3 regions of the Bifidobacterium sp. MSK.17.10 genome follow, and region 3 is predicted to be linked to each of the others. Evidence: riboswitches for the same ligand, from Rfam matches in the RefSeq annotation. Region 3 holds a riboswitch; each other region holds the start of a gene.
What was found. A riboswitch is a leader RNA that binds a small molecule or an ion and turns the genes downstream of it on or off. The one in region 3 is predicted to bind thiamine pyrophosphate.
Positions count from the first base shown of each region.

Region 1: linked by a shared signal. The riboswitch ahead of KSX58_RS01995 (hydroxyethylthiazole kinase) and the one ahead of tenA (thiaminase II) in region 3 are both predicted to bind thiamine pyrophosphate.
Region 2: linked by a shared signal. The riboswitch ahead of thiS (sulfur carrier protein ThiS) and the one ahead of tenA (thiaminase II) in region 3 are both predicted to bind thiamine pyrophosphate.

Region 1 covers NZ_JAHOJD010000002.1:123,700-134,154, reverse strand. The annotation lists gene KSX58_RS10350 (type IV pilus twitching motility protein PilT) at 1-787, shown strand, start outside; gene KSX58_RS02030 (hypothetical protein) at 949-2,730, shown strand; gene KSX58_RS02025 (hypothetical protein) at 2,774-3,925, shown strand; gene KSX58_RS02020 (DUF4230 domain-containing protein) at 3,950-4,543, opposite strand; gene KSX58_RS02015 (DUF4230 domain-containing protein) at 4,530-5,207, opposite strand; gene KSX58_RS02010 (flavodoxin) at 5,561-5,833, opposite strand; gene KSX58_RS02005 (aldo/keto reductase) at 5,830-6,705, opposite strand; partial or broken gene KSX58_RS02000 (MerR family transcriptional regulator) at 6,967-7,376, shown strand; TPP riboswitch at 7,554-7,667, shown strand; gene KSX58_RS01995 (hydroxyethylthiazole kinase) at 7,658-8,542, shown strand; partial or broken gene KSX58_RS01990 (thiamine phosphate synthase) at 8,675-9,424, shown strand; gene thiD (bifunctional hydroxymethylpyrimidine kinase/phosphomethylpyrimidine kinase) at 9,559-10,401, shown strand.
Region 2 covers NZ_JAHOJD010000003.1:142,913-153,367, reverse strand. The annotation lists gene KSX58_RS03405 (ABC transporter ATP-binding protein) at 1-340, opposite strand, end outside; gene KSX58_RS03400 (ABC transporter ATP-binding protein) at 352-2,103, opposite strand; gene KSX58_RS03395 (MarR family winged helix-turn-helix transcriptional regulator) at 2,230-2,721, opposite strand; gene KSX58_RS03390 (aldo/keto reductase) at 2,905-3,936, opposite strand; TPP riboswitch at 4,041-4,144, shown strand; gene thiS (sulfur carrier protein ThiS) at 4,372-4,566, shown strand; gene thiF (sulfur carrier protein ThiS adenylyltransferase ThiF) at 4,619-5,332, shown strand; gene KSX58_RS03375 (thiazole synthase) at 5,489-6,403, shown strand; gene KSX58_RS03370 (amino acid permease) at 6,584-8,122, opposite strand; partial or broken gene KSX58_RS03365 (hypothetical protein) at 8,238-8,853, opposite strand; gene KSX58_RS03360 (SpaH/EbpB family LPXTG-anchored major pilin) at 9,061-10,455, opposite strand, start outside.
Region 3 covers NZ_JAHOJD010000009.1:52,312-62,766, reverse strand. The annotation lists gene KSX58_RS08555 (lipopolysaccharide assembly protein LapB) at 1-324, opposite strand, end outside; gene KSX58_RS08550 (hypothetical protein) at 468-2,606, shown strand; gene KSX58_RS10495 (hypothetical protein) at 2,724-3,065, shown strand; gene KSX58_RS08540 (energy-coupling factor ABC transporter ATP-binding protein) at 3,034-3,843, shown strand; gene KSX58_RS08535 (pyridoxal phosphate-dependent aminotransferase) at 3,870-5,036, opposite strand; gene ppgK (polyphosphate--glucose phosphotransferase) at 5,148-5,915, opposite strand; gene KSX58_RS08525 (glycosyltransferase family 2 protein) at 6,170-7,183, opposite strand; TPP riboswitch at 7,312-7,418, shown strand; gene tenA (thiaminase II) at 7,412-8,179, shown strand; gene KSX58_RS08515 (YhbY family RNA-binding protein) at 8,282-8,587, opposite strand; gene KSX58_RS08510 (energy-coupling factor transporter ATPase) at 8,669-10,455, opposite strand, start outside.

The DNA.
Region 1 (10,455 bases), on a different contig from region 3:
CGCGTTGCGTACCATTCCTACGGAAATCAAAACCGCGCAGGAACTGGGAATTGACCCGCGTATCGCCAACCTTGCGCTGTTGCCACGTGGTCTGGTGCTTGTATGCGGCCCGACCGGTTCCGGTAAGTCGACCACACTGGCCGCAATCGTGGACAAGGCGAATGCGGAACGTGCCGACCATATCATCACCATCGAAGACCCGATCGAATTCGTGCATCAGCATAAGCGTTGCGTGATGAGCCAGCGTGAGGTGGGCACCGACACGAAGAGCTTCGCGGAAGCACTGAAACGCGCGCTGCGTGAGGATCCGGACATCATCGAAGTCGGCGAGCTTCGAGACCTGGAGACCATCTCCACCGCATTGACCGCAGTGGAGACCGGCCACTTGGTGTTCGCTACCTTGCACACGCAGGACGCAGGTTCCACCGTGGACCGTCTGATCGACGTGTATCCGGAAAACCAGCAGCAGCAGATTCGCGTGCAGGTGGCTTCCACCCTGCGCGCCGTAATCGTGCAGACGCTGATTCCGCGTGCCAGTGGCCATGGTCGTGCGCCGGCAACCGAGGTGATGATCAACAATCCTGCCGTCGCCGCGCTGATTCGCAGTGGCAAGGCGCATCAGATCCGGACCGTGCTGCAGTCTGGCGAGAAGGAAGGCATGCACACGCTCGATCAGGATCTGGCGCGACTGGTGAACAAGGGCGTGATCACATTCGAGGACGCGCTGGTGAAGGTGCAGGTACGCGAGGAGTTCGAGAAGCTCTGCGGCGCGCGCAAGTCGTTCTAAGGATGGCCGGCACAGCTGGCGCGATGGTGTGCCCATGCATCCAATGGCGGTTCCGCAACATGGAATATGACGGAACCGCCATGGTCCATGCGCGGCCACGCAATAATCGCAAAGTCACGCAGCAATCGCTCGTATTTCGAACGCAACGGGAAACAGGAAACATGAGTTCTGCAACAGTAGCAGCCACAGACAACAGAACACGATGCGACGCAATCCGGCATTGGCTCTCGCCGCATCGTCTGCACTGCATCGTGCTCGCGGCGTACGTCATCGTGGTGGCCACAGTGATGTGCTTCCACGAACCATGGTTCGACGAGGCACAAGCCTGGCTCATCGCGCGCGACTGCTCCTGGCGGGAGATGATTCTGGAGCGCCCGCACTATGAGGGGCATCCTCCACTGTGGTGGATGATGCTTGCCATACCCGCCAAGCTTGGCGTGCCGTACGAGATGGGATTGAAGACCATCAACCTCACATGCGCCGCGCTTATGATCTGGCTGTTGGAGTTCAAGACCAAGCTCCCTGAGGTTCTTAAGGGCATCCTCCCTTTCTCCTATTTTCTGTGCTACCAGTACGGCGTCACGTCGCGTCCCTATGCGCTGATGGTCGCGGCCATGCTGCTGGTGGCCATCAACTGGAAAAACCGTGACGAGAAACCGTGGCGCGAAGTGCTCAGCATGATGCTGTTGTGTCTGACCAGCTCATATGGACTGGTCATCGCAGGCATGTTCGCGGCGAATTGGGTGGTGCGGTTCGTCCGGCAGGAACACTCGCTGATACGTAACCGGCAACGGTTCGCCGCGCTGCTGGCGCTGCTCGCGGCGGCGGTGGTCATACTGATCGACGTGATGCCCGCAAAAGACGTGTATTCCGGCAATTTCGACATCTCCGGCATGACGCAGCCGGCACCACTATGGATGCAAATTTGCAATTCCTGGCTGCTGCTGCCGGCCGAAGCATTATTCACCTCGACGGTGTCGGATACGAATCTGGTATTCATCGGCCTGTCGTCGACACTGCTGTACACGGGAACCGTGTCATGCCTCATGTGGGCCCCGCTCATCCACATCAGCCGACGCCGGCACAACGCAATGCTGCTGCTGAGTTCATACACAGTGATGTGCTTGGTGTTCGCGCAGCATTTCTCCATGCACCATCTGGGCATCCTGCTGGGATTTTTCATCGCGGTGCTCGCGATTGACTGCGACGAGCGACGTATCAGCACGGACGACTGGCCGGCCTGGTGCATCACCATGGCCGACCGATTCATCGGCAAGCTTGGAGCGAGGAAAGCGCGCAACTATCTCATCACGCTGAAGGCCCTCGCTTTAGGTGCCATGCTCATCAGCGTGTATTGGACGATCAACGCCAGCATATGCGACATACGATACGAGTATTCCTCATCCCGGACGGTGGCCTCGTTCATCAAGACCAATCATCTGGAGCAATACCGTTGGATGGCTGGCTGGACTCGCATCAATTCCACGAATGCGTCCCCGGATGTCAAGGAACGAATCAATCAAGGCGGCTACTGCGCCGATGGCAAGGACTGCATCGACTACACATCGTGGGTGAGCGGAACACTGGTCACCGCCGACCCGTACTTCAAGCGTACGCTCATGTCCAATGCCTACAAAGGGCGCAGCTACATCTCTTGGGAATGGTGCATAGACCCCTATGCCGGCAAACAAGACATCGAAACCTGGAGATCATGGGGCGAACCCGAATTCTACGACACCATCTATCAGCCGTTCTTCTTCAGCGCCCTCGGCTATGACCGGAACGACTACACGAAAATACGCATCGCCGAAACCGTCACGCCATGGAAAGACCAGCGATCGCGCGGTTCCGTGGAAATCTACGTACGCAACGACATCTACAAGAACGTCCTGCACTCCCCTGACACCGGCATCGCATGGCCGGATGGAGCCAAACGGCGGTAGATGGGAGCATCGGTGCATCACACGAGCAAGGTAGTCTGAGAATATGCCGTACCACAACCCGAATTCACGCAGCCGGCGGAATGTCCTACGCATCGTGGGCGTGCTCGTCGTGCTTGCCGTCATCGCCGGCGTCGCCAATTTCCTGCACGCCACCACCAGTGAAGCGGCCGGCAATGTCAAGCCGCAGATCGAAACCATGCAAGGCATCCGGCAGACCGCGCAGGACAGCATCACGTTCGCGCAGGGCCTGGATGATCCGGACCGATTCGCCGCGCACATCGAAACCGTGCAGCAGTGCATGGACGATTACGACCGGCTTGCCGACGCCAAGCAGATCAAGTATCTGCTGTCGGACAATCTGCAGGAACGCATCATCGGACTGTTGTACCGCAACCAGCAGCGCACCATCATCGACAGCATGCGCGTGGCGGCACATAATCTCGACGGACAGACCAAGGAGCTGCTCAGCGCGGTCGACGCGGCCATGGCGGACGATTTCAGCCAGCATGCGGCGCAATGGCTGCTGCAGGTGGACGATCCGACGCAGGCGAACGAGCTCATCGACCGATACGGCAAACAGCGCGCGTATGCATCGATGAGGGAGATGCTCGCCGACCTACGGTCGCTGCACAAACTACGCTCGGACGTGAAACAGCAGGTCTCGACTGCGGTCAGCAATCTGCATAACGCGGAAGCCGCAGCGGCTGCGATCGCCGTGCCCGAACGCAACGGTGATCTCGATCCGGCCGGATGGTACACGCTCGCCACGAACGTGGCATCGACGATGGGCGTGCAGATCGAACAGACCATGGAATTCAACTGCGGCGGCCAGTCAGGTGAGAATCCGAGTGGATTCGTGGCTGCGTATTACTGCCAGATGCCCGACCGCTCGCAGAGGAATGTCGTGCATATGCTCACCACGCATCCGGATTGGACGCAGACCGCGCGAAGCCCTTGGCTGGTGGACATGGTCAAGCACGAGCTCTCGCACCGCTCGATCATGATCTCCTGCGGCACCACGCAACCGACAATCGCAGCCGACCGTACGGAGGCGGTGACGAATTCCTATTCGGTGCTGTTTTTCGGGGCCGACCGCGACCGCATCACGAATCAGCAGCAGGGTGTCGCCGAATACGCGATGGATGCATCCAGCGATCAGCTGGCCACCGCCATCCACGATGGCAATTGCGGGTGAGGTAAGCCAGTTCTCGCTTGGCGACTATTGCACATCCTTGAATTCGATAGTCCAGTTCTTCGCGTCGTCGCCAAGCACATTGCGCACATACTGCTCTAGAATAGTCCGCGCGCGAGCTTCGGCTTGGGCAAGCAACGCCGAATCGGTTTTCGCCTGCTTCAGCATGCTTTGCTGGGCCTTATCAAACATTTCCGTTTTCTCTTCGGCGGTAATCGAAGTGGCGAAACCAGTGCTCACCAGCGGTTTGCTGAACGACTTCTCATTTACATCCGGATCATCCAACACGTGAGCTGGAGGCACGGTAATGATTACTCTATGACCGTTGGCATCTGGACTAATTGTTACTTTATCGGCATCAATACCGTACTTCACGATGCCACTGTATTCCATCCACATACGTTTGTAGCCATTATTGAAGAACCACGATCCCTCATGACTGAGCTTGGCCGTGTTGTGGTAATAACATTTTAATGTGGCCATCTGTGCGATATACGTGGCATTCGAGAAAGTTGGGATAGCTTCTTTCTTTTCCTCGCCGCACCCTACAGCAGAACATGCAAGCGTAGCAACACATAATGCGGCAATCGCACGTTTCATGGAACGATTATTCGTCAGCATGCGCGGTCTCCTTAGTGAGCTTTACGGTCTCGGCCTTCTGCAATTTGTATCCTTTTGCTTCCACGAGATCCTTGGTCAACGCATCCACAGTTTGTTCAAGATTGCTGGCAGCAATAGAAATAATGTCTCCGTTTGTCTTGGTTTCCTGTTGCGCATCCTGCTTGCAAAGCTTGATCACCTCATCAATTTCAACGGACGGATTGTTCTCGAAAAAGTCGAGCCTGCCGCTATCAACCACGACGTCCCCAATAGTCGGCTTCGGCAGAATCGGAGTGACGGTCTTCGCGGTATCGTCCACTTCGAACGTGATATCGCTCATCTTGACGCCAGCAGTCACCGTCGCCTCATATGCAACATGCCACTTGTCCTTACCAGCATTGTCTTTCTTTACAGCAACACCGCCATAATGGAATTTCGCGGTCGATAGATCGTCGATATTCACAGCCGCCTGCAACTGGCTTTCCACACTGATGGTAGATTCGGTCCTTGCATTGTCAAAAACAGGTTTAACGACACCGTTCCACACAAACAGGACAACTGCAACAGTGACAATTGCCGCAACAGCGCCAAACAACACCTTACGCAACTTTTTTGCACTGAGATCGCCGAACAACCTATCGCAAAGACCGCCCCGCCTCCTTCGACTCCCGTCATTTCTCGCCAACGCACATTCCTTTCACGGTTCTCTTCCGTCAACAATTCTATCCCCGCATGCAAATACATAGGGGCGTCACAAACGTCTCAGGAAATAATACGGGGAAGCCCATCTCGTGGAATGATTATCGGAAATAATCCGATATTTGATGACGTTTCATCATAATGAAAATGCCCGCCATGTCTTCCTGCAAGGCAGGACAGCACACATACCACTTACTACTTCCACGCCGGCTTAAACATTCGGATGGGATACTCAAAAGAGCGTGGAAGAGGCGACCTGCTATTCAGCACACGAAATGCTGCAGCCGAACGTACAATGGTCGCCCCATGTCTTCGCTATTCGACGATGCCGTTTTTGGACTAAATCAGCCAATCGGTCACGTCCTCCTCGGAAACAGATTCCGAGAAACGGTGCCCGGTAAGCCATGTACCGCTGCCTGCCATTTTCTGGAGCGTGGATGCACTGTTGCCGATATCGGAGCTGGCGGAAGTGCAGAACGGAATGATCGTCTTACCTGCGAAATCGTTGGATTTGACGGAATCGTTCACCAGCCAAACAGGTGCCATCCACCAAATCGGGAAGCCCAGATACACAGTGCTGCCGGCACAGACCATGTCATGGGCCGGAATCATTCGCGGCCGGCACGTTCCTTGACATAACCGACGAAGCGGTCGACCGCCTCAGGGGTGTCGTGGCGAAAGAACATGCTGGTCTTGGTGTCAAGGCCCGCGATGGTTGTCATCTCGCTGTCGGAGAGCCGGAAATCGAAGATGTTCAGGTTTTCTTCCATGCGCTCCTTGTGCGTGGACTTGGGCAGAGCGACGATGTCGCGCTGGGTGAGCCAACGCAGGATCACCTGCGCGACGGACTTGCCATGTACCTCGCCAATCTTGGCCAGGGTGGGATTGGAGAACATGTTCTGCATGCCCTCCCCGAACGGAGCCCATGCTTCCTGAGCCACGCCCCGCTTGACCATGTTCTTGCGAGCTTCGATCTGCTGGTTGAGCGGATTAGTCTCGACCTGATCGGCCATCGGGGCGATCTCATTGAAGGCGACCATGTCGGCCAGACGGTCCGGATAGAAGTTGCTCACGCCGATGGCGCGGATCACGCCGTCCTTGTAGAGCTTTTCGAGTGCACGCCACGCGCCGTAGGTATCGGAAAACGGCTGGTGCAGTAACACCAGATCGAGATAGTCGGTGCCAAGCTTCTTCAAGGACACATCGACGGACCTCAGCGTGTTCTCATAGCCGTAATTGCTGATCCAGATCTTGGTAGTGAGGAACAGATCCTTACGATCGATACCGGAATCCTTGATTCCTTGGCCGACTTCGGCCTCGTTGAAGTACGACTGTGCGGTGTCGATATGGCGGTACCCGGTCTCGATGGCCTCGCGCACGCAGCGAGGAGCATCGTCCTTGCTGATCTGGAAGACGCCGTATCCGATCTTCGGAATCTCAACACCGTTGGCAAGTTTCACGTATTCCACTGTTTTTCCTTCCATAAATTCGTCGGTATTCAGTGCCGGCATGTATGCCGTTCTGACCCCCAAGATAAAATCCGGTAGCTGCTACCGGTCAAATTACGGCACGCCGGTACTATCTACCGGTATTAATAACCGGAAATGTGACATGATAGGTACAAACAAAAAAGAACAATGCGCCTCAAGCCCGACCCCATCCGGCGGCACCCGCCGAACGTCCTGCCGCGCAGCGTCCGAAAGGAGCCACGTATAGCAATCACGGCAGTGCCACTCCATAAGAACATGAAAACCTATACGATGAAGCAGGCCTGCAAACTAACCGGCATGAATTACGAAGCATTGAAGTTCTATTGCAATTCAGGACTCGTGCCCGGTCTCAAACGAGACCAGAACAACCGACGCGTCTTCGACGCGCGATGCATCGCATGGATCAACGACCTGACATGCCTCAAACGCTGCGGTCTGGGCATCAAGGAGATGCGGCACTACACGCAGCTCTGTCTTGAAGGTGAGTCATCGATACCGGAACGTCAGGAAATCCTTGCCGAAAAACGCGAGCATCTGGAGACGCAATGGAGGAACTGCGTAAAGCCATCGCCTACATCGATGAAAAACAGCGCTTCTACGCCGACGTGACTGCCGGCAGGACGGCATACTGCAGCAACGTCATCGACACGACGCAAAGCGACTGACTGCGTTCCGTAGGTGATTTTTGCGTTCCGTAGGCGATCAGCTTCGAATCCGGACACGAGCAAACGCCTAATTCCAGGCATCTCGCCGATGCTTATCCGGCAGCAACCACCTACGGAAGCCCAAAATCACCTACGAAATCGCGCCTGTCAAGGGACGTAGATAGATTAAGCACTGTTGTAAACATGCGGGGGTGCTTGATGGCCAAGTCCATCAAGCTGAGATAGGCATGAACGCCTGACCCTTTGAACCTGTTGGTTAGGACCAACGTAGGGAGCAGATCATGAGCGATGACTCATCCGCCAATGACGCACTCGGCGCATTGCGTGCCGCCATCAAACAAGCCGTCATGGACGTACGCGAGCAGACGCCGCTGGCGCAGTCGTTCACCAATTTCGTGACCATCAATCTCGTTGCCAACGCACAGCTTGCGGCGGGCGGCACCGCGGCCATGAGCTATCTGCCGGATGATGTGATCGCCACCGCCGAAATCGCCGGATCGAACTACATCAACGTGGGCACGTTGCTGCCGTTCTTCAAGGACGCGCTGCCGGAAATCGCGCGCAAACTGCACGAAAACGGCAAGACGTGGGTGCTAGACCCGGTTGCTGCGGGCATTGGCGAAACACGCACGTTCATTCTTGAATCGTTCCGTGACGCGCCTCCGACCATTGTGCGCGGCAATGCGAGCGAGGTCATCGCGCTTGATGCGATGTGGGGGCTGGCCGACGCCGACAGCACTGATCCGACCACGCGTCCGGCTGGAGTGGAGGCCGTTGACGAGGTCGACGCGGCCATCGACGCGGCCAAACGTGTGGCCCGCCATTTGGCGAAGCACTCCCCCGTCGGCAAGGGCGCGGTTGCGGTGTCCGGCGCGGTTGATCTGGTGACCGACGGCGAGCGCACGTTCCGCCTGCCCGGAGGCAGCGCGATGATGACGAAGATCACCGGCGCCGGCTGTTCGCTCGGCGGCGTGACCGCAACGTATCTTGCCGTGGCCGAGCCGCTGGTCGCCGCCCTTGCCGCGTCGCTGCTGTATGATCGTGCGTCCGAAATCGCCGAAGTCAAATCCGATGGCCCCGGTTCGTTCCAGGTGGCGCTGCTCGACGCGCTGTGGAACGTCACCGCCGATCAGGTGGCCGCGTCCGACATCATCGAAACCAACTGACCGCAACGTTCCGTGGATGGTTTCGCACCATCGCAATCGTATATACGGAATATATACGTTCAGTGCGGTGCGACGGAAAATAACAAGACTTCTTCTGGAGCACTTACCCAAAGAACAACAAAGGGGAAACCAATGAATAATTATCCATTCGCCTCGATGCGCGACTGCTTTGATATGAGCGCGTATTTCGTGGTCGGTCCGCAGGATTGCAAGGGCCGGCCGGTGACGGATGTGGTGGATGACGCGTTGCGTGGGGGCGCGACGTTCATCCAATTGCGCGCCAAGAACGCGGATGCGAAGGATATCACCGAAATGGCCCGCGATATCGCGCAGGTCATCAAGAACAGCGGCAAGTCCGATTCCGTGGCGTTTGTGATCGACGACCGCGTGGATGTGGTGTGGCAGGCGCGCGACAAGGGCATCAAGGTGGATGGCGTGCATATCGGCCAGACCGATATGGAACCGCAGGAGGCTCGCGCGCTGCTCGGCGAGGATGCCATCGTGGGCCTGTCCGCCGAGACCGAAAGTCTGGTGAAGCTTATCAACGAGCTGCCGAGCGGCTGCATCGACTACATCGGCGCCGGCCCGCTACATGTGTCCACCACCAAGCCGGAGGCTTCCGTGGGCGGCAACGACGGTTCCGGGCACACGCTTGACGAGGAACAGATCAACGCGATTTGCGCGGCGAGCGAGTTCCCGGTAGTGGTCGGCGGCGGCGTACATGCCGACGATATGGAGATGCTGGCCCGTTCGAAGGCGGCCGGCTGGTTCGTGGTGTCCGCGATCGCCGGTGCCGACGATCCGGAAGCGGCCACCCGCGAAATGGTGACGCGCTGGAAGGCGGTGCGCGGCGACGCGAAGCACGGCTATGCGCCGCGTGTGAAGTAGTCCGTCGTACAGGAAATCGACAAGCCCGCTGAGATGAGCGAGAAGTTCCGCAAGGGTGGTTCTACACTGTATCAGTGAGCTCAGTGAAGATAATCAATGAATCAGTGAGCCTAATAAGGAGAGTTACCATGACTAGCACATTGCCACCGGTATTGAGCATCGCAGGATCGGATTCGTCCGGCGGTGCCGGCATTCAGGCGGATTTGAAGACCATGCTCGCCAACGGCGTGTTCGGCATGACCGCGATCGCGGCGCTGACCGCGCAGAACACCACCGGCGTGACGATGGTCACCAACACTCCCCCGGAAATGCTTGCGGCGCAGATCGACGCGGTGTTCGAAGACATTCCGCCGGTGGCGGTGAAGATCGGCATGGTGTCCAGCGCCGAGCTCATCACCGTGATCGCCGACCGTCTGACCGCGCACAACGCGAAGAACGTGGTGCTCGACCCGGTGATGGTGGCCACGTCCGGCGCGAAGCTCATCGAGGATGATGCCATCGCGGCGCTGACGTCCAAACTGTTCCCGCTGGCCACCGTGATCACGCCGAACATGCCGGAGACCCAGGTACTGTGCGACTTGGCCGTAGAGCAAGGTGCGGGCGCAATCGACTATGAGAACGGCGAATCCATCTCCACCGAGAACGACATGGTGACCGCAGGTCATCTGCTCGCCGGCCATTTCGGCTGCGCGGTGCTCGTCAAGGGCGGCCACGGCACGCATGACGCGAGTGACGTGCTTGTCGAGCCGGATGGCAAGATCACCTGGTTCCGTTCCCGTCGCATCAACAACCCGAACACGCACGGCACCGGCTGCACGCTGTCTTCCGCCATCGCCAGCCATTTGGCTCTTGGCGAGGCGCTGCCGACGGCCGTCGACCATGCCAAGCTGTACCTGACCGGCGCTTTGGAAGCGCAGCTCGATCTTGGACATGGTTCCGGTCCGATGGACCACGCGTGGAAGTGGCGTTGAACCAAGCCACGCAAACCACGCGAACCACGGCAGCCGTTGGAACAGTACAACAAG
Region 2 (10,455 bases), on a different contig from region 3:
CGTTGGCCATCAGCCAGCTTTGCAGGTAGCTCAGCAGCGCGTACCCGACGTACAGCGCGACGAGCAGCCATGCGATGCGCGACACCGCGTCCATATCGATCGAATTCATGACGGGCTTGCCGTGCACCATGGCCGGCAGACCCTTCGTGATCTCGTTGGTCATGTCCTTGAGCTTGTCCGGGCCGATGATCTGGCACACCGTGCCGGCAGCGCCCAGAACCAGCGCGAGAATCATCACCGGAATGTACCGGCTGCAGAATTTCACGAGCTTCTTCATCACTCCGCCGAAGTCCTTCGGCTTTTCCACGGCCCCACGTCCGCGTCCCATTCCTCTTGGCATGTCTCCCCCTTTCAGCGCTTCAGTTCGTCTTCGCTCAACTGCGATTCGGCGATCTGCCGATACACTTCGCACGTGTCGAGCAGTTCCTCGTGCGTGCCCTGGCCGACCACTTTGCCGTCGTCGAGCACGATGATGCGGTCGGCATTCATGATGGTGCCGATGCGCTGCGCGACGATGAGTTTCGTGGAATCCTTCGCTTCCTTTTCGAGCGCGTCACGTACGGCACGGTCGGTTTTGAAGTCGAGCGCGGAGAAGGAATCGTCGAAGATCAGGATTTCCGGATGACGGTAGACGGCGCGTGCGATCGACAGACGCTGCTTCTGCCCGCCCGAAACGTTGGAACCGCCCTGCGAAATGCCGGAATCGTACTTCTTCTGCTTTTTGTCGATGAATTCCGTCGCCTGCGCGACGTCGCATGCGCGGCGCACGGTGTCGTCGTCGCGGTCCGTATCTCCGTACGCGACGTTGCTGGCGATCGTTCCCTTGAACAGGAACGACTGCTGCGGCACGTAGCCGATCTTGTCGCGCAACGCCTTCAGCTTGTAGTCGCGCACGTTGACGCCGTCGACGAGCACCTCGCCTTGCGTGGCGTCGTAGAAACGCGGCACGAGGTTGATGAGGGACGATTTGCCGGAGCCGGTCGAGCCGATGAACGCCACCGTCTGACCCTTCTTCGCCTTGAAATTGACGCCTTCGAGCATGGCGTGACGCGAGTCGGGGTAGGCGAAGCTCACATTGCGGAATTCGATTTCGCCTTCCTCGCCCGGCTTGCCCGCGTCCTGCGTGCCGTCGGTGACCATCGGCTCAGTGTCGATGACTTCGAGCACGCGCTGCGCGGACACGTCGGCTCGCGGCCAGAGCACGAACACCATGCTCAGCAGCAGGAAGCTCATGATGACCTGGATGGAGTAGCTGGAGAACACCACCATGTTGGAGAAGGTGGTGAGCTTGTCGACGGCGTCGGCAGCGTCGATGAGGTACGCGCCGATCCAGTAGACGGCGAGCATCAGGCCGTTCATGATGGTGTTCATCAACGGCATCATGATGGCCATGGCGCGGTTGGTGAACAGCTGGGTTTCGGTGAGTTCCTTGTTGGCTTCGGTGAACTTGGCTTCCTGATAGTCCTCGGCGTTGTACGCGCGCACCACGCGCAGGCCGGTGAGGTTCTCGCGCGCCACAAGGTTGATGTTGTCGGTCAGGCGCTGCATGGCCTTGAACTTCGGCATGACGAAGTGCATGAGCACGGCGATGACCACCAGCAGGATGGCCACGGCGATGCCGGTTGCGAGCGTCCAATCGAAGCCCTTTCCTGCGATCTTGCACACGGCCCACACGGCCATGATCGGCGCTTTGACGATCATCATGAGGCCCATGGTGATGAACATCTGGATCTGCGTGATGTCGTTCGTGGAGCGGGTGATGAGCGACGCGGTGGAGAAACGGTTCATTTCCGCCGGTCCGAAGCTTTCCACCTTGTTGAATTCGAGCGAACGCAGGCGCTGGCTGAACGAGGCGCCCACGCGCGCGGCGATGAAGCCGGTGACGACGGCGCAGGCCGCCGAGCCGAGCGAGACGAGCAGCATTTTGCCGCCGGCCACCCAGATGTCGTGCATTTCACTGCCGGGGGTTTCGACGAGCTGCGTGATGTCGGCCATATAATCCGGCAGGGTCAGGTCAAGCCAAATCTGACCGACGATGCTGACCAGCGCGACGAGCATCTGACCGATCTCCGCTTTGGAGAGGTATCGTACGATGCGAAGCATGCTTGGTTCCTTCTCTTGTTTTGTGTTTTGCTTGTTTTCTTACGATTAGTTTTTGCGATTTTTCGCGGTTTTTGCGATTACTGGATTGCGATTACTTACACTGTGAATTATTTACAGCGTAAGATACTACGCGTCTTCCTGTGCGTTTCCTGAGAACGCGGCTTTGACCTCGTCCGCCGTGGGGCGCGGTTTGCCGGGCATGCACAGCGACATGTACGTGGTGAATTCCTCGGTGAGCTCAACGAATTCGCGCGCGCGGCGCTCCCCCATCTGCGAGAAGATCCAGCAGATCGCCTCGCGCATGCTTTCGCGCTGCCGTTCGGCGCGTTCCCTGCCGGCTTCGGTGAGGTTCACGTGCACCACACGGCGATCGTCGGGGTCGGATTCGCGTGTGATCTGGCCTTTTTTCTCCAACGCGGACAGCAGTGTGGACACGCGTCCGGTGGTGGTTTTCATTGAAGAGGCGAGCTGCGATGGCGTCAGCGGGCCTTTCCTATAGAGTTCCTGCACGGCGAAGGGTTCGCCCTTCGCGCCTTTCACCATCTCCTGCTGCATGCGCGAGCGTTTGTCCCATGTGTTGGTCGCCAATTCGTGGAACAGTTCCTCTTCAAAGCCCACGCGGCACCTCCTTCCGTCGCAATCGCCGTCATAATATCTTACAGTGTAAACATTTTACAGTGTAAGTTATTCCCAGGGCGATTTTGCAGCGAGCAAGCTACAGAAGGCACGAAAAAGGCCGCGGCCCGAATCGCGATTATTGTGCGGAATCGGGCGCGGCCAATCGTACGTATTGCGCGGAATTCAGCCGCGACGGGCGTCGACGGAGGCGTTCAGCATCGCCAGCTCATCCTGCGTGAGCGTCAGTTCGGTGGCGGCGAAGGAATCGTTGATCTCCTGAGGATTGCGGGCGCTGGGGATGGTGAACAACCGCTCGTAGCGGCTCAGTTCCCAGGCGAGCACCACGCGCTGGTAGGAGCAGCCGTGGTTGCCGGCGACCGTGCGGAACGGGTCGTACGCGCGCTGGTCGAACGCGTCGAGGAAGCCACCGAGGGGGCTCCAGCACACGAACGCGAGTCCAAGTTCCGCGCAGTGCTCCATCGTATGCTCAGGGTCGGGGTGCGAGGGCGAGAACTGGTTCTGCACGGCGATCAGCTTGTCGCCAAGCATCTCACGGGCAGTGTCGATCTGCGCGTTGTCAACACGGGAGATGCCCGCGTACTGAATCACGCCTTCGTCAAGCAATTGCTTGAGCGCGCCGACCTGATCCTCATAAGCCACTTCCGGGTCCGGGCCATGCGAATACAACAGGTCGAGCGTATCGACGCCCAAGTGCAGCGCGGATTCCTTGGCGTCACGAATCATGGTTTCGGGGCGCGAATCCGCCATCCACCCGTATTGACTGCCCGCCGCCTGCAAATGCTGGCGTTCCCCGCCAGGCCGACGACTGCAGCCCTCGGAATCCCGCCCCTGAGTGTCCGATTCTGGCGAATCGGACACAGGAGCAACAAAAGCGGGAACCTCCATGGTGCGTCGATAGCCGGTTTTCGTGGCGACCAGCACTTCATCGCGAGGGCCGTCCCAGCTGGCGAGCGCGTCGCGCACCATTTTTTCGCCGTAGCCCAGGTCTTCGGCGGTGCCGGTGCCGGGTTGGCTTGGCAGGTAATACGACCAGGCGGTGTCCAGATATCGCACGCCCGCGTCCAAGCCGGCGTGAATCGTACGGATCGCAGTATCGCGGTCCGGACGCCCCTCAATCGCCAAAGCCATCGTGCCCATGCCGAGCCGTGGAATCGCAAATCCCGCCAATTCGCCCATGTTTCGTGCGGTCGTCATAACCGTCTCCCTTCCGTCGCCACATCCGTCGCTACAAAATCCGCCACCCATTCTCGCACAAAACAGCGCGGAGCGGGTTGTCGGGCGGGTGCGGGAAGATGAGGGCACAACCGAACGGGAGCCGGAAGGCTGAGAGGGAGCTCGACGAGCTTCGACCGAGGACTTGATGCGGGTAATGCCGCCGTAAGGAGACGGGTTGTTCGCGCCGCGAGGCGCATCTCATTTCCGTTCGCGATAACCGAATATCGCGTGATTAGGGTCACGGAGGGGCGCACCACCTCATAGGGTACGGTTCCTTCGGCGACCCTTTTTTCGTACCAACCGTGAATGTCCGATTCACCGGAAGCAGACGCTCGGAAGCCCACAAAGCAGTTCTGAACGTCCGTTTCGGCGGGAACGGCACTCGTGGGGCCTGACATACAGAAGGGAACCGAAATGATCATCAACGGCAAAGAAGAGGACGTCGCCACGCCGATCACCGTGGCCGAACTAGTGGAGCAGCGCGGTCTGCGCGCCGACCGCGTGGCCGTGGAGCTCAACGGTGAAATCGTGCCTCGCACCCAGCGTGCGCAGACGCAGCTCAAGGGCACCGACACGTTGGAAATCGTCACGTTCGTGCAGGGCGGCTGAGCACAGCAGCGAAACAAACCATACGAACGGAAACGAGAATACGAGAACAACCATGACTTTTGAACCATCCGCATCGCAGGCGCAGATCGACGCCCGCCAGCACGCTTTCGACAACCAGCCCGACCCGGCCACGCTGGTCAGCCGCGAGGAGATCCGCGCGGCCCTGCTCGACCGCCACACCGCCGCCACGCAGGACAAGCTCGACGCGGCGCACGTGGCCATCTGCGGCTGCGGCGGCCTCGGCTCCACCATCGCGGTGGCGCTGACCCGCATCGGCGTCGGCCACCTGCACTTGATCGACTTCGACCGCGTGGATATGACGAACCTGAATCGCCAGCAGTATTTCCTGAAGGACCTCGGCCAGTACAAGACGGAGGCGCTGCGCAGCAATCTGCGCCAAATCAACCCGTTCATCGAGATCACCATCGACACCGTCAAGGTGACCGACGAGAACGTGCCGACGCTGTTCGAAAACGAGGACATCATCTGCGAGGCGTTCGACGTGCCGGAAAACAAGACGATGCTCGTCAACGCGGTGCTGGAGAATCTGCCGGGCAAGAAGCTCGTCAGCGCGTCCGGCATGGCCGGCTTCCGCAGCTCCAACCTGGTGAGCACGCGTCGCGTTTCGAAGAACTTCTACTTCTGTGGCGATGGCGAGACGGCTCCGGTACCGGGTGCCGGCCTGATGGCGCCGCGCGTGGGCGTGGTCGCCTGCCACGAAGCGAACATGATCACGCGACTGATCCTCGGCGAGGAAGACGCCTGACGCACTGCTACGTTACTCCACTGCCGTAATCGAAATTTTTATTGCGATTACAAACGCACGTTGCACACAACACAACAGCGATGCAACGGCAACACAACAGCAGCACAGCAATCGCAACAACAGCAACACCAAACACCCCAACGAAAGGAACCGACGATGAGCACCGAAAACACCATCACCACCGCAGCCGCCGATGTTGCGGCCGCACCGAACGCCACGCTTGACGAGCTGGTCGGCACCACCACGAACACGGCGATTCTGCCAGAGCCGGACGCGCACGCGTACGACGAGATCGCCACAGGAGACGCCGATCCGTTGATTCTCGGCGGGCACAAGTTCACGAGCCGTTTCATCCTCGGTTCCGGTCGTTACGACCTGAACCTCATCAAGGCGACCATCGAGAACGCGGGCACGCAGATCGTCACCATGGCGCTGCGCCGCTGCCGCACCACCGAAAACAACCTGCTCGACTACATTCCGAAGGGCATCACCATGCTGCCGAACACGTCGGGCGCGCGCAACGCCGAGGAGGCGGTGCGCATCGCACGTCTGGCCCGCGAAGTGTGCCAGACGGACTTCGTGAAGGTGGAAATCGAGCACGAGGCGAAGTATCTACTGCCAGACAACGAGGAGACCATCAAGGCCACGGAAAAGCTGGCCAAGGAGGGCTTTGTGGTCATGCCGTACATGTTCCCGGACCCGATCGCAGCGAAGCGTCTTGAGGACGCGGGCGCAGCTTGCGTGATGCCGCTCGGCGCGATGATCGGCTCGAACAAGGGCCTGCGCGCACGTGACTTCATCGAGGTGATCATCAAGAACTCCAACGTTCCGGTGATCATCGACGCGGGCATCGGCCGGCCGAGCCAGGCCGCGGAGGCCATGGAGATGGGTGCGGATGCGGTGATGGCATACACGGCGATCGCATCCGCCGGCAACATTCCGCTGATGGCGCGCGCTTTCAAGAATGCGATCGAGGCCGGCCGTGAAGCGTACCTGTCCGGCCTGGGAAAGGTTACGGAGGACCACGCCGTCCCGTCCAGCCCGACGAACGAGGCCGACTACATCGGCTGATTCGCGCCGATTTCGTACGATTCGTGCACTAACGTTTCGCACTGTTTTATTGCGATTACACGACGAGGGTCGGTGGAAACGCACATTTTCGCAAGGTTTCCACCGACCCTCTTTCGTCGGATGCGCGGCACGTAGCGCAACACGCGCATGCCACGCATACCGCAGCGACAGGCAATACGTCTACTTCCCTAGAGCCGCCTTCAGGTCGCGGTTCTGGAAGCGCTCGTGCAGCAGGCAGTAGCCGCCGAACGCAACGAGCCAAACCAGACCGGCGATCGCGGAACCGCGCGTATCTGCGGACAGGAACAGCGTGACGTACACGAACACGTAGAACGCAATCGCAATCCAGTCGCACACCTGCCATGCCGGCATGACGAAGCCGTCCGGCAGGAAGTCGGCGCTTTGACGGTAGCGGCGGTGCGCAAGCATCGTCAGGATGTAGATGAAGATCACGACGGCGCTGGCGGCCGAAGCGAACAGCACGAACGCACCGGAAACGCCCGGAATCGCGTTAACCAGCGGGGAGAACAGGATCATACAGCCGGACACGATGATCGCCTTCGCCGGCACCTTGCGTTTCGACACTTCGCCGAAGCGCTGCATGGCCGGCGATTCGGAGTCCTGCGCAAGCTGGTACAGGTGGCGGCCCGCCGAGTAGATTAGCGAATTGAGTGCCGACGCGGCTGCGGTGATCACCACGAAGAACACGAGCGCGGCGGCCCAGTCGAGGCCAGCGTATTTGAACACCATGATGAACGGGGAGCCGAACGAGCCGTCCGCGTTCTGGTGGAAGTTGCGCCACGGCACGATGGCCATGATGGCCACGAGCGCGCCCACGTAGAAGATGAGGATGCGCATGATCAACTCGTTGACGGCCTTCGGCAGCACTTTGCGCGGGTTCTGGGTTTCGGACACGGTCACACCCACGAATTCGATGAGCTGGTAGGCGAAGAACACCATCTGGAAGCTCATGAAGAAGTTCATCCAGCCATTCGGCGCAAGCTGGAAGCCGTCGGCAATGTTCGTAAGGCTCACAGTGGCACCGGAAACCGTGCCGTCCACGCCTTCGATATGCGTGGCCGGGTAGCTGAAACCGAGGAACAGCATCACCACGGCGGTGACAATCAGACCCACAATCAGTGTGATTTTGATCATGGAGAACCAGAATTCCGCCTCGCCGAACACTTTCACGGCAATGAGATTGATGCCGGTGAGCGCCACGAGGAAGCACAGTTCGATAAGCCATTTCCATGATTTGAGGTCTATGCCGAACGTACCGAAGAACGTGACGAAATACGTGCTGACGGCTGTGATTTCGGTCATGCCGGTCAGGATGAGCACGATCCAGTACGTCCAGCCGGCGAATTTGCCCCACGCGCGGCCGAGGTAGCGGGTGATGAAGTTGATGAAGGTGTGCTGGCTTGGGTCGCTGTACATCATTTCGCCGATGGCGCGCATGAGCAGGAACATGATGAGGCCCACGCCGATGTACACGAGGATGATGCTCGGTCCGGTCAGCGCGATCGACTTGCCGGAGCCGAGGAACAGGCCGGTGCCGATGGTGCCGCCGATGGCGATGAACTGGACGTGGCGGTTTTTCAGGCCGCGTTCCATGTCGTTGTCTTTGTCGAGGCTTTCGATGGATTTGATTTGCGCGGTTTCCGTCGCTTCGGACGTGCTTGTACCAGTTTTTCCGGTTTTCGTATTCCCAAAAGTCATAATGTTCACACCCTACCGCGCCAACCGCACAATCTCCGCCGTTGTTCGCACCGCGAAATGCGCTATATGTGGCAGATTCGCATCTTTTCCAAAAAACGCTTTGCGACGGGTGGAGTCAGCTTGCCAAGGTTTTCAGCTTGCCACGGAGCGATTCGTTTTCGCGTTCCAGCTCGTCGATGCGCCGAGCCTGTTGTTTGATGATGACAAGCGCCGTCTCGCTGTCAAGGCCGCTGCTCGCGCTGAGAGGTGCAGGCGGCACGGCGATGGCAGCCGCATCGGACGGGACGGGCACGTCAGCGGATATATACCCCCCCCGACACGTTCGCCCCGTCCAGCGGATGCGGAGCATTTCCAATGTTCGCCTTATCGGGATTGGCGATTCCTGCGATGTCGTCGAGTTTCTCCTTGCGCGTCACCGCATGAACATACAGGTTGACGAGCTCCGTAATGATTTCGCCGTTACTCATGTTACTGCTACCACTCACGGATTTGAGGACGGCAGCCTTCCAACGCGCCACACTTCGTTCTATACGTTTATACCCAATCAGTTCCGGCGGCAATCCCGCCTCGCGGAAGATTTTGGTCGGCGATTCCCCCGCAAGATACCGTATGACACACACCTGTTTGAAAGCGTTGGAGTACGTGATGCGGTCTTTCGATACGTTGGCCACCGCCGGCAGATCCCGCAACATTTGGAGCTCGTCCATGCTGAATGATCCTCCACCGCGCATCGTTTTACCCCCTTTGCTATGCCCCGTGATGAAGCAAGTGTATATCCGACTTCTCACAAGCAGCTTTTCAAATATTGCTGACCGTATATCACTTCAACCGGTCGGTCACACGTCAATGCGAGCGATTATGGAATATCCACAACCGCCCGCATTGACTTTTATTGCGAGTGAGTCAATTCACAACTCACTCACACCGAACGCATGCGCTCAGTACGTGCGGCGACGGCTCTTGACCGCCACAGCCACGCCAGCGCCACCCACCAGCAGCGCCACGACCGTGAACAGCACGGTTCCCGCAGCACCAGTCAGCGGCAGCTGAGTGACATTCTTCACGTTCAGCACGGTAGCGGTGGCATTCGCAGTGGTGTTATCGACCGGTTGGACCTGACGAAGGGCATCCTGTTCGAAAGTGACGAGACCTTCATCTGTGATCTTCACATTGAAAGTGACCCTGAAGTTCTGGGCGTAGCCGGTCGGAGCCTGAGTCTCCACAACCGTGTAGGTTCCTGCCGCAAGACCCGCGACCTTCACCAAACCATCATTCTCAGTAATGAACGTCTTGGCATCATTCTGATCGGAAACAAACGACCACGCACCGTCCTCAGCCTGCTTAAGGAACTTGCCCTCCGCATTCTTGACAACGAACTTGGCGCCGGCTAGAGGCTTGGCCTCATTCCCTTCCTTGCCAATCTTCGTGAACTGGAAACCGTAGGTCTTAAGGACAGTCTTGCCTTCACCGCTGGTACCATCCTTGGTGGTGATTGTGGCCTTGTTGTCCACACTGCCGCTCAAGCCATCCAACGCATCCTTGGTGACGGTGCCCTGGTACGACACGACGATCGTCCTACCGGCCAGCGTTGTGGCATCGGCAAAATAGATGGTCGTGGTGGTGCCGGATTGAGCATTGCCTTCCTGCGTTATCGTGTACAGATCGGGATTCACAGTAGTATGATCTCCGAACTGGACCTTGAAGTCACTCGTTTCCGCAATCCGCAAACCTTTGGACGCGGTATCGGTAATGGTAAAGGGGTACGCATCCCAGCCAGCCGCAGCATGAGGAACGTCCGCGGCCACAGTGAAGTCCACGGTGTCGCCCACCTTTACGCTCTTACCGTTCACATCCACGTCATTCATCCGGGCGAACTTGAGCGGCTTGTCGGTCGGATTCGCGTTCTTCGCGTTGAACTGGCCTTCAGTCGTGATGTTGCCCTGACCGGTCGTCGTATCGGCCGCAATCCTCAGATTGGACAGTCCATTGACGGTGGTGGCCACCACAGCCGGAGTTCCCGACGTCACAGTCGTTTCGCCAGCCTTGGTGAACGTATCCTTCACCAGATACCAGCCTTCTCCGTTCACATTGACCGCCTGGCTCGTATTTGCCTGCTCCGTAGTTACGGTCAGGCCAGTACCATCAGGTCCTGCCGGCGGAGTAATTCCAGCCAAGGTCTTGGCGAAGACACGGAGCTGATCCGCAGTGAACGTCGCCACATAGGCGGCTGGATTATCCTTGTACTCTGTCGGGATGCCGTTGTGGCTTCCATCAGCCGCGTCAGCAGCGGTGGTCACAGCTCCCTTCCATGCGTCAACCGTTTTCACTTCGAC
Region 3 (10,455 bases):
GGTGCCGGCGAAGACACGCGCTTTGCCGTCCGCGAGCGCGATTTGGGCGAAGTGGTCGCTGTCGGTGAACAATCCGATGGAGAAGGCATGGCCGTGGGTCTGCGGCAGTTGGGCCCATCCGAGGCGGAATCCTCCGGGCACGCCTTCGAATCCGTCGATGATGTGTCGTTTGATGAGCGGATTAAGCCGGATGGCGTTGCGGGTCAGTTCGTCGACGATGTCGTCGGGCTTGTCAAGCGCCTTGCCGAAGGGGTTGGCGTGGATGTGGCGCGGCGTGGCCTGGTTGACGAGTCGCCGCACATTTTGCCTGACGCGTTCGAGCATGGTCCGGTTATGTTCCGGTTGGCTGGCCGGGTCTGATGGTGTGCGGTGAGACATGTGTGCTATTCTTTCAATCCAACGCGACATGAAGCTATTAGAATAATGACGTGACTTTTTCGAAGCAGCGTTTTCAGGCACGTCGTCGTATGTGCGCAGCCATTGTAGTCGCTTTCGCGGTGATGGTGGTGGTCGAGTGCGTGTTGTGCAATATGCCGTTTTGGCGTTCCTTGGCCGCATCGGGTGATTCCGCCGCCGCGTACAACGTGCTAGGCCCTGGGCTCGAACGTACTGACGAGGGGTTGTTGAAGGTCACCGATCCGACGCAGGCATATATGCAGGTCGATGCGGATGGCTCGTCGGAATATGTTCGTATGGACCCGGTGTCTTCGAAGGCGTTGGATAAGGCAGCCAGACAATCGGAGCAGGTGTTGCGCACGGTTCGCGTCCGTCCTGATGTCAATCGCAGGGCCGGTACGGTCAGTTCGGTGTCGGTGTCTTCGCCGCGTTCGCTGTATGTGCATGCGGCGGCTGCCGGTGGTTCGGTGTGCGTGCGGATTGTCGAGCCGAAGGGTTCGCTGATTCCGTTTGATGCGGTGCGTGCGAATGTGCGTGTACCGTTCGCGTTGAATCCGTTGCGTATCGGCGTGATGGTGGCCGTGTTGGCGATGGTACTGGTGTGGAGGCCTGGTTCGCGGTTGTGGCGGATGCCGTTGGATACGACGAGTGTGAGGCAGCGTGCGTGGCTGGGGGCGCTGCTGGCGGTGCCTGTTGTGGTCACTTGTGCCGTTGTGGTGTGGCAGCTGGTGGAGGCGGCTCCGTTGAGCTTCCATACGAAAGGCACGTACACGTATGATTTCGACCAGTACGATTACGTGGCAAGGGCGCTGCTTGATGGTCACGCGTGGTTGGATTTGGATGTGCCGGATGCGTTGCGTGACGCGGCGGATCCGTATGATGTGGCCACCCGGCAGCGGTTGCTTGCCGATGGCGTAAGCCCAGTGTATTGGGATTACGCGTTCTATCAGGGGCACTGGTATTCGTATTTCGGTGTGGTTCCCGCGTTGTTGTTGTTCCTGCCGTATCGGGCGGTCACATCGTTGTTCGTCGATGGCGGGCTGATGATGCCCTGCGGTGCGGCCGTGCCGCTGCTGATGCTTGGTTTTCTGGTATTCGGATGTCTGCTGGTGATTCGTGTGATATCCCGAATTCGTCCGAATGCGCCGTTGGCTGCGGTCAGTATGCTGTGCGTGTTCATGCTGTTGGCTTCCAATGGTTTGTATCTGTGGTATCGGACGAATTTCTATTCGGTGCCGATCGCCGCCTCCCTGTTTCTGAGCGTGTTGGGATTGTGGCTGTGGTTGGGCGCCGCCAAGCGGGTGCCGGTGTCAGGCGATCGGATTCGTGAGGTTGATGGCACGCAGTCGTTGTCGTTGCCCCATCTGGCTGCAGGCTCGATGTGCATTGCGGCCAATCTGGGGTGCCGTCCGCAGTTCATTCTCGTGGCGTTGCTGGCTTTCGTAATATTCTGGCCGCAGATTCAGTCGATTTTCCGTCACGCCTCCAATGATTCCTCCCTTCCCCATATGTCGGTCTGGCGTCTGATGCGCGCGCCGTTGGCCGCATTGCTTCCCGCGTTGATTGTGATCGTTCCTCTGCTGGCGTACAACGTGGTCCGGTTCGGATCACCGCTCGACTTCGGCACCTCATATCAGATGACGGTCACGGATATGACCAGTTATCGGCAGCCATTGTCGAATCTTGCGCTGACCGTCGCATATTACCTGTTCCTGCCGTTGCGGTTCACGGATGCGTTTCCGTTCCTCGCCGTCAATCCGGCGCCTCTTCCCACTTGGGGATTTACCGAGGCAATGCCTGGCGGCTTATTCACGATAGCTCCGTTGACGTTGGCCGCGCTGGCCTGCCCGTTCCTCTACCGGCGTATGCGCAAGGCCGGGCGCACGAACACATGGCTGTTGTTGACATCCAGCCTGGCATTGGGATTGCTGCTTGTGGTGATTGACTCCCGCATGGCTGGTTTGGGATGGCGGTACATCGCCGATTTCGGATGGCTGTTTGCCTTGGCCGCGTTGCCTTCGTTGCTGATCGTACTTGATTGCGGCAAGCCGCGTCTGCGTTGGGTATGTCGTGCCGGATTCCTCGCGCTGCTGCTGTTCACGCTGGTTGTCGCGCTGATGTCGTTGTTCCTGCCCGGGCGTGACGATGAGATGTTGCGCAACAATCCCGCCCTCTATCTCGACGTGCAGTCCTGGTTCATGTTGGGTTGACGTCCGACATAAGCTACATCCAGTAAAAATTCAGGTTTCTTTCCTGATTCATATAGCAGTTTTTCCGGTTTGCTCTGAGTTTCATCGGCAATCATAGTGATTGTCATCATTGTTGCTTTGAGTTATGTTCCGGGGGTCGCCGACCATGAAACCGCTTTCGCCGCCACGCAACCATCCTCAGGCCGCACGTTGGATGCCAAAGGCGACATCGTGCTGCTCACCACCGAACTGGGCCGCGACGACAACGCCGTGCAGGACCAAGTCGTCAAACTCGATGCCGAAACCAGCAGTGTGACGCGACTGTTGGATTTCGGCAGCCTGTTCGCCGATTACAAGGCGTCCGCCACGCATGCGGGCACGGACGATTCGGATGAACTGCCGGTGAACCTGCGCGCGGTTGCGCCTGCGGTTCGTTACAATCGGCGGTATGGGTTTCTTCGATTCGCTGTTCGCCGGTAAACATTCCACACCGGCTTCGTCCGTCACGTTCCATCTCGACCAGGCCGCCCACATGTACGAGGACGGCAATATCGGCTTGGAAGCCACCACGCTTGATATCACACCTGACAGCAAGCGTGTGGCGATAATCGGCTTGAACGGCGCAGGCAAGACCACGCTGCTGAAGTTGCTGGACGGAGCGTTGGCCGCCACGTCCGGAACGGTCCGCATCGAAGCGGACGGTACCGCATACGACCCCGCCGTGAAACGCAATCTGAAGCATGTCGAGGATCTGGTCGGCCGCGTGCGGCGCGAAGAGATTCCGAACGCCTACTACAAGGCGGCTTCGATTCGTGAGGCGATCGACCTGCCGTTGAAGAAGCACAAGGTGCCGGAAAGCGAACGTCAGGCGATCATCGGCAATCTGTTCGCGCATTTCGACTTGGCTTCCGTGGCCCGCGAGCCGGCCTCCGCTTTGGATAGCGAGAAGCGGCATCTGCTGGCGATCGCGGCCGCGTTGAGCTTCTCCCCCGCTGCGATCGTCGCCGACGAGCCGACCAAGGGATTGGACGAGGTGGCGTCGGCGCGCGTGGCGAAGGCCCTGTTCAGCTATGACAAGCAGGTGGTGTTCGCCACGCATGACACGGATCTGATCGTCCGTCCGGAATATGCGATCGGCCGCGTGCTCGTTGTCGACGACCATCGTGTGGTGTTCGACGGCGTGCCTCGTGAGGCGGTCGATTTTTACACGGATTTGGTTCGTTCGAAGTATGAGGCGGCGAAGGGCGACAGGGCGTAGAAGAGATTTCGGACTCGGCAGTCCGTTCAGCCGATCAGTTCGTTGACGGTGTCGATCACCACGTACACGTTATGCCGGAAATCGTCCGGTTCGGGCAGTAGTGAGATGGCCAGATAGCCGTTGGAGGTCATGTCGAAGAAGTAGCCGGGCTGTCCGGATACGCCGTGGCGTTCGATCATGTGCAGCACCAGCTCGTTCTCGTCGAGCACGCTGGGCACGCGCAGCAGTACGTTCCATCCGCCTTCGGCACGCAATACGCTGACAAGACCTTGCTCGTCCGCGTCGAGCATGGCATGCAGTGCTTTGAGATTGCCGCGCACACGTTCCTGCACGCGCGCGGTCTGCGATGGCGCCGCTTCAAGCAGTGCGGGAATTTGTTTTGCGACGATCTCGCTCATGGGCAGATAGTCGTCGGCGATCACGTCGAGACGACGCTTGGCTTCCGTCACGTCTTCTGCCGGTCCGGACACTTGGATCCAGCCGACTTTGGCATGCGGTGCGGCGAGCATTTTCGAAAAACCGTCCAACGCGAATGTGAGCGCGCCACGCTCCCCCGCGAGTCGTGCATTGCCTTCGAATGGTTCCAAATCGTAATCGTAGAACACTTCGTCGGCGATGATGGCCACGTCGTGGTCCCGGCACAGGCGGACGATCGCCTCGCGTTCCGACGGTTTGACGTACGAACCGGTCGGATTGTTGGGGTTGATGAGCACCAGCGCGCGGATGCGATTGCCGTCCGGGCCTTCCAGCGCGGTTTTCAGTTCGGCCACGTCGATGTACCAGGAGCCGTCGAATCGTTGTTGGTATTCGATCATGTCGACGCATTCGAGGCGTGCGATCGATTCGATGAGCGGATAGCCGGGTTTCGGTGCGAGCACGGCGTCACCGGCATCACACAGCAGTTTGATAAGCCACGAGTAGGCTTCGGAAGTTGAACTGAGGATGTACAGGTCGTCCGGCGAGCAATGGCCGATTTCCTGCATGTCAAGGAACGCGGCCAGCGCCTCACGCGCGTAGCGTTGGCCGCGCGGGTCGGCGGAGTAGATGTCCGGCACAAGATCCGGAGCCAGCGCGTGCCGTGTCGGATTGGAGTCGTTGAGCTTGCCGAGCGGTCTGCCGGCTGTTTTGGCGGTGGCTTCCGCCTTGGCGATGGGATTGGGCTCACTGATGTCGACTCTTGAGGAAAAACGCATGCTCTCCACCCTACTCCATGGACTGCCGTCTTCCATCTGCGGCACATGGAACAACGAAAAAGGCCGTCCGACGAATCGGACGGCCTTGTGACAACCTAATCGGTCAACACATCACTTCTGCTTGGTGCTCGCGTAGTATGCGGCGCCGATGATGCCGGCCTCGTTGTGCAGCTTGGCTGCGACGATCGGGGTCTTGATGTCGATGTACGGCAGGAACTTCTCGGAGACGCGGGACACGCCACCGCCGACGACGAACAGCTGCGGGTCGAAGTAGAACTCCATGAGGGAGTAGTACTTGGTCAGGCGCTTCGCCCACTTCTTGTAGCCCATGTCGAGCTTCTCGCGGATGGAGGATGCGGCGTACTTCTCCGCGTCGCCCTTGCCCTTGAGCAGTTCCAGATGGCCGAGCTCGGTGTTCGGAATGAGCTCGCCGTTGAAAATCAGCGCGGTGCCGATGCCGGTGCCCAGCGTGGTGGCGATGACGAGGCCATCCTGGCCCTTCGCGGCGCCGAACTGCTGCTCGGCAAGACCGGCGGCGTCAGCGTCGTTCACCACGGTGACCGGACGACCGCAAGCTTCGGAGAACACTTCGGTGACGTCCACGCCGACCCAGGACTGGTCCAGGTTGGCCATGTAGCCAAGCTTCTCGCCCACATGAATCGGAGCCGGGAAGGCGATGCCGACCGGAGCGGACTCCGGAACCTCGAAATGCTCGAGCTGCTGGCGAACGATTTCGCCGACGGCCTTCGGAGTGGACACCTCCGGGGTGAGGATCTTCAGACGCGGTTCGGCGAACTCGCCCTTCTCGAGGTTAACCGGGGCGGCCTTAATTCCGGAGCCACCAATGTCAACGCCGAATGCCTGTGCAGTCTCAATCATCTTCAACCTCTCTATCAAGGTATGTTATGGGTGTATTCGAACCGATACGTGTTATGATAACTCGCAACATGCCCAAAATCGCGCGCGACATGCACAAATGGTGAGAACGATTGCACAAATTGTAATACTTAACCGAGTAAATATTTCATCGCCTGTTTTGCAAACGATTCGTTCCACGTCGGTAGAGGCTCCGACGTGGGACGAATCGTCAATCGCGTGATCGCCGCGCGTTGGGAAACGCGTGGGCCACGGTGTTACTTCAGCGGCGGCATCGGCTGCCATTCCGGATCATGCAGCAGCTTGCGCGAATCCCACCATCCTTTGGCGATCTGAACGATGCCAGTCTTGAAATGCTCGCGGTCCACCATCGTCAGTCGAATCACTTCCTTGACCGCGGTCAGCACCGTACCCAGGCCGAACAATAGCGGACGGTAATCGCCGTACGTCATGAAGTATCGGGCCATGTAGCCGCGGTTGCGCATGATGTGGTAGCGGTTCATGTCGGAAGTGGAGTTGAGCTGGCGCACGCCGGCGATGTCCCAATTGCCGATCTCGCGCGTACGGCGCAGCACCACGTCGGGCACGACGATCGGATTGGTGACCTTGCTGGCACGATAGCCGTACATCGTGTCGTCCCAATAGATGAAGAAACGCGGGTCGGGCAGACCGATCTTCTCGACGATGTTGCGGCGGAACAGGCCGCCTTCGAAGCACAACGTGTCCATCACGCGATAGCCAGCCGGGCCGAACGCAGCCGGTGCGATCGGGTTCGGAATGCCGAGCGGGACGATGAAATCGTACTGCCAGTAGAACGGACCGCCATCATAGTCGTAGCGGCTTCCCTGAATCACGTCGTGCCGATCGGTCCACTTGGCCAAGCGCTCGATGCCTTCCGGCATGACGGCGACGTCGTCGTCCATGACCCAGAACCATTCGGCACCCAGCTCGTACGCCTTCTTCACGCCTGCGGAGAAACCGCCCGCGCCTCCGAGGTTGTCGGTCTGCGGCGCGTAGACCACGCGGTTCTCGTTGCCGGACAGGTCGGCCACGGTGGTGCCCCACTGCGCGGTGAGCTTGGCGCTGAATTCTTCGACCATGCCATGGGTCTTGTCACTGTGCTCGTTGTCCACGACGATGATGCGCCACGGGGCGACGGTAAGCTTCTCGATGGATTCGAACAGGGTGGCGAGCAGCTGCTGGCGCTTGTAGGTCACCACGACGATAGCCAGCTTTTCGATGGTCTTCTTCGCAACTTGCTTTTCAGTCATACGTTCCATTCTTGCACCGGCCCTCAACCACACATCGGCCATGTTCGATATGGAGCCGAGCACGGGCATAATCCCGCGACAAATATGGACAGAACCTTGCACGGCACGAACTTGTTTGCCATAATGAACCGCGTATGCAGGGGAATCCGTATGACGGATTGAGATGGGCGTGGACGTCCGAACCCTTTGAACCTGATGGTTGACACCAGCGTAGGGAGGCATGGCCATATGGCTGATGTGATTTCCGTAACCAATTCCGATTCCGCGTTCGACGCTTCGAAGGGCGTCACGCGAACCAATCTTCCCCCATTCGCGCAGCGGCTGCGCAAAGCCGCCGACCTCGTATGGGAGGAAGGCTACAGGCAGCCGTTCATCCGCGAACTGGGCGAAGGCACTCTGCCGCGCGAGAAGTTCGCGTTCTATCTGCTGCAGGATTTCCGTTATCTTAACGACTACGCCAGAGTGCATGCTTTGGGACTGGCCAAAACAGACGATCCGGAGATCATGGCGTTCATGCTCAACGTGCAGAACGGCGCGTTGAATGTGGAGTCGACCGTGCACCGCACGTATCTGGCCAGCTACGGCATCACCGACGAGCAGATGAACAACGTGCGCCAGTCGGCGTTCGCCCGCGCGTACACGTCGAACATCCTTTCCATCGCCTATGGCAAGGACATCCTCGACATTCTCGTGGCCGTGCTCCCCTGCGCCTGGGTGTACGCGGATTACGGATATCGTCTTGCCCATGAATTCGCCGACACGCTCGATGTGAACCAGTACAAGAGCTGGGTGGACATGTACAAGACCGACGAGTTCTGGCAGGGTTCGGCTTGGCTGATCGAGCATATCGAGAAACTCGCCGCCGAGGTGAGCGAGGAACGTAAGCAGGAGCTGGTCGATATTTTTGTGACCGGCGTTGAGAACGAGTACATGTTCTGGTCCAGCGCGTACGACATGCAGTACACGTGGAAGCCCGAATGGGATCAGGAGAGCTGATTCTCCGGCACGCTCTCTTCCGATTGTTTATTTCCATATGAAGCGGCCCGCCTTCCGATTGGTTTCGGAGGGCGGGCCGCTTCTCATATAACGTTCGGATCGCTATTCGCGCACGAGACGAATGTGCTCCACGTCGTCACGCTGGGAACGACGGTAGAGCACGAAACGGTTGCCGATGACCTGCACGAGTTCCGCGCCAAGCTGTTCGGCGAGACCTTCGCCGGCCTCCTTGGCGGTCAGACCGGAACCGTCGAGCACGGAGCATTTGACGAGCTCGCGCTTCTCGATGGTCTCGTCCGCCTGTTTGACGGCGTTTTCGCTCAGATCGTTCTTGCCGACCTGGATGAGCGGATTGAGTTTGGTGGCCAGGCCGCGCAGCTGCTTGACCTGCTTTTTGGTAAGTGCCATATGTGTTCCATTCCTATCTACAAATACCCGCTCAAGCCTAGCGTGAGGACGGTATTTGCCCATCCGCCCGCAACGCACCGGTCATAACAGCACGCCCGGCACGACCAGTGCGACGAGATAGACGAGCACCACGATCGCCACGGCCACGTCCATGCCGGTGACGCGCATGACACGCCAATGCGTGCGCGTCGCACCTTCCTCATAGCAGCGCGCGTCCAAGGCGAGGCTCAGGTTGTCGGCGTGGCGGATGGCTGCGGCGAAGACCGGCACGACGACCGCCACCATCGCTTTGATGCGTACTACGAACGAACCTGTTTCGACGCTGCCACCGCGCGCCGACTGCGCGTCGATAATCGCTTTCGTTTCCATGCCAAGCGTCGGCAGGAAACGCAGGGCGAGGCTCATCACCAATGCCGTCTCCTGCGTGTGCAGGCCGAATCTGGCGAACGGTGACAGCAATGATTCGAACGCGTCGGTCATGGCGGTCGGTGTGGTGGAGGCAAGGAACATCGCTCCGATGACGATGACCACGGCGAACCGACATGCGTAGAGTATGGCGATGCGGATGCCGTCATCGGTGATGGGAATCGGCCCGAGGCTCGCCACCGTGGTGCCGGTGCGCACGAAGAAGATGTTCAGCAGGCCGCAGAAAACGAACAATGCCAGGAACACACGCACGGAAGCGGCCAATCGGCCTACATTGATGCGTCCGGCCGCGGCGATCACGCCGGTGAACACCACGGCAAGCAGCAATTGCCAGAATGAGCCGATGGCGAACGCGGAGAACATGAGCGCCAATGCGGACAGCATGCCCACGCGCGGATCGAGGCGTTCCAACAGGGTCCGCCGCTCCCCCACGGTCGCGGTGTCCGAGCCGGCGGCGTCCACGGATGATTCCGCATCCGGCCCCTCTTCGCAGGTGGCTTTCACTGTGGATTCCGTGGATTCCTTAGAGTCCGCACGTTTCGCCGGCTTGCCCAACATGATGGTACGGTCGGCAAGCTCGTCCACTTCATCCTGCGAATGCGAGATGAGCAGTATGGTCACGCCGCGTGATTTGAGCTCGTGGATGAGCCCGTGCACGCGTGCGGCGGCCTCCTCGTCAAGACCTGCGGTCGGCTCGTCCAGAATCAACGCTTTCGGCTCGCATGCAATCACGCCGGCGATCGCCACCAGTCGCTGCTGGCCGCCCGACAGGTCGAACGGCGAACGGTCTCGCAGATGTTCGATATGCAGCAGCCGCATGGCCTGCATGGCGCGTTCCATCGCCTCGGACGTATCCAATCCCAGGTTGGAAGGCCCGTATGCGACGTCTTCGGCCACGGTGTCGGCGAACAGCTGCCGTTCCGGATGCTGCATGACGTAGCCGACCGTACGGCGCAGCCTCGTACGGTTTTTGCGATTGAGGGGCTTCGTTCCGCCGTTTGCCTTCGCAGTGGCCACGGCGATGCCGTCGATGACGATCGAGCCTGTCGTGGGTTTCTCCAACGCGCACAGCATGCGCGCCAATGTGGTTTTGCCGGCGCCATTGCGTCCCATCAACGCCACTGTCTCGCCTTTGCCGATGCTGAACGACAGGTGGTTGAACACGTCACGTTCGGCGTCCACGTAACGATACGATATGTCGCGTGCTTCGATGAGCGTTTCGGCGGGCTTATCATCAATGCGTTTCGGTAGGCCCACCGATTGAACCGGCATCCGAAGCCGCTCGTCGGCGGGGCCATCGCCTACGATGTGGCCTGCTTCCAGCTGAATCACACGGTCGGCATGTTCCAACTCGTCCGCATGGTGCGTGACGAGAATGATGGTGGTGCCGCGGTCCTGGAGTTCGTCCAGCACCCGCATGATGTCGGCGCGCCCTTGCGGGT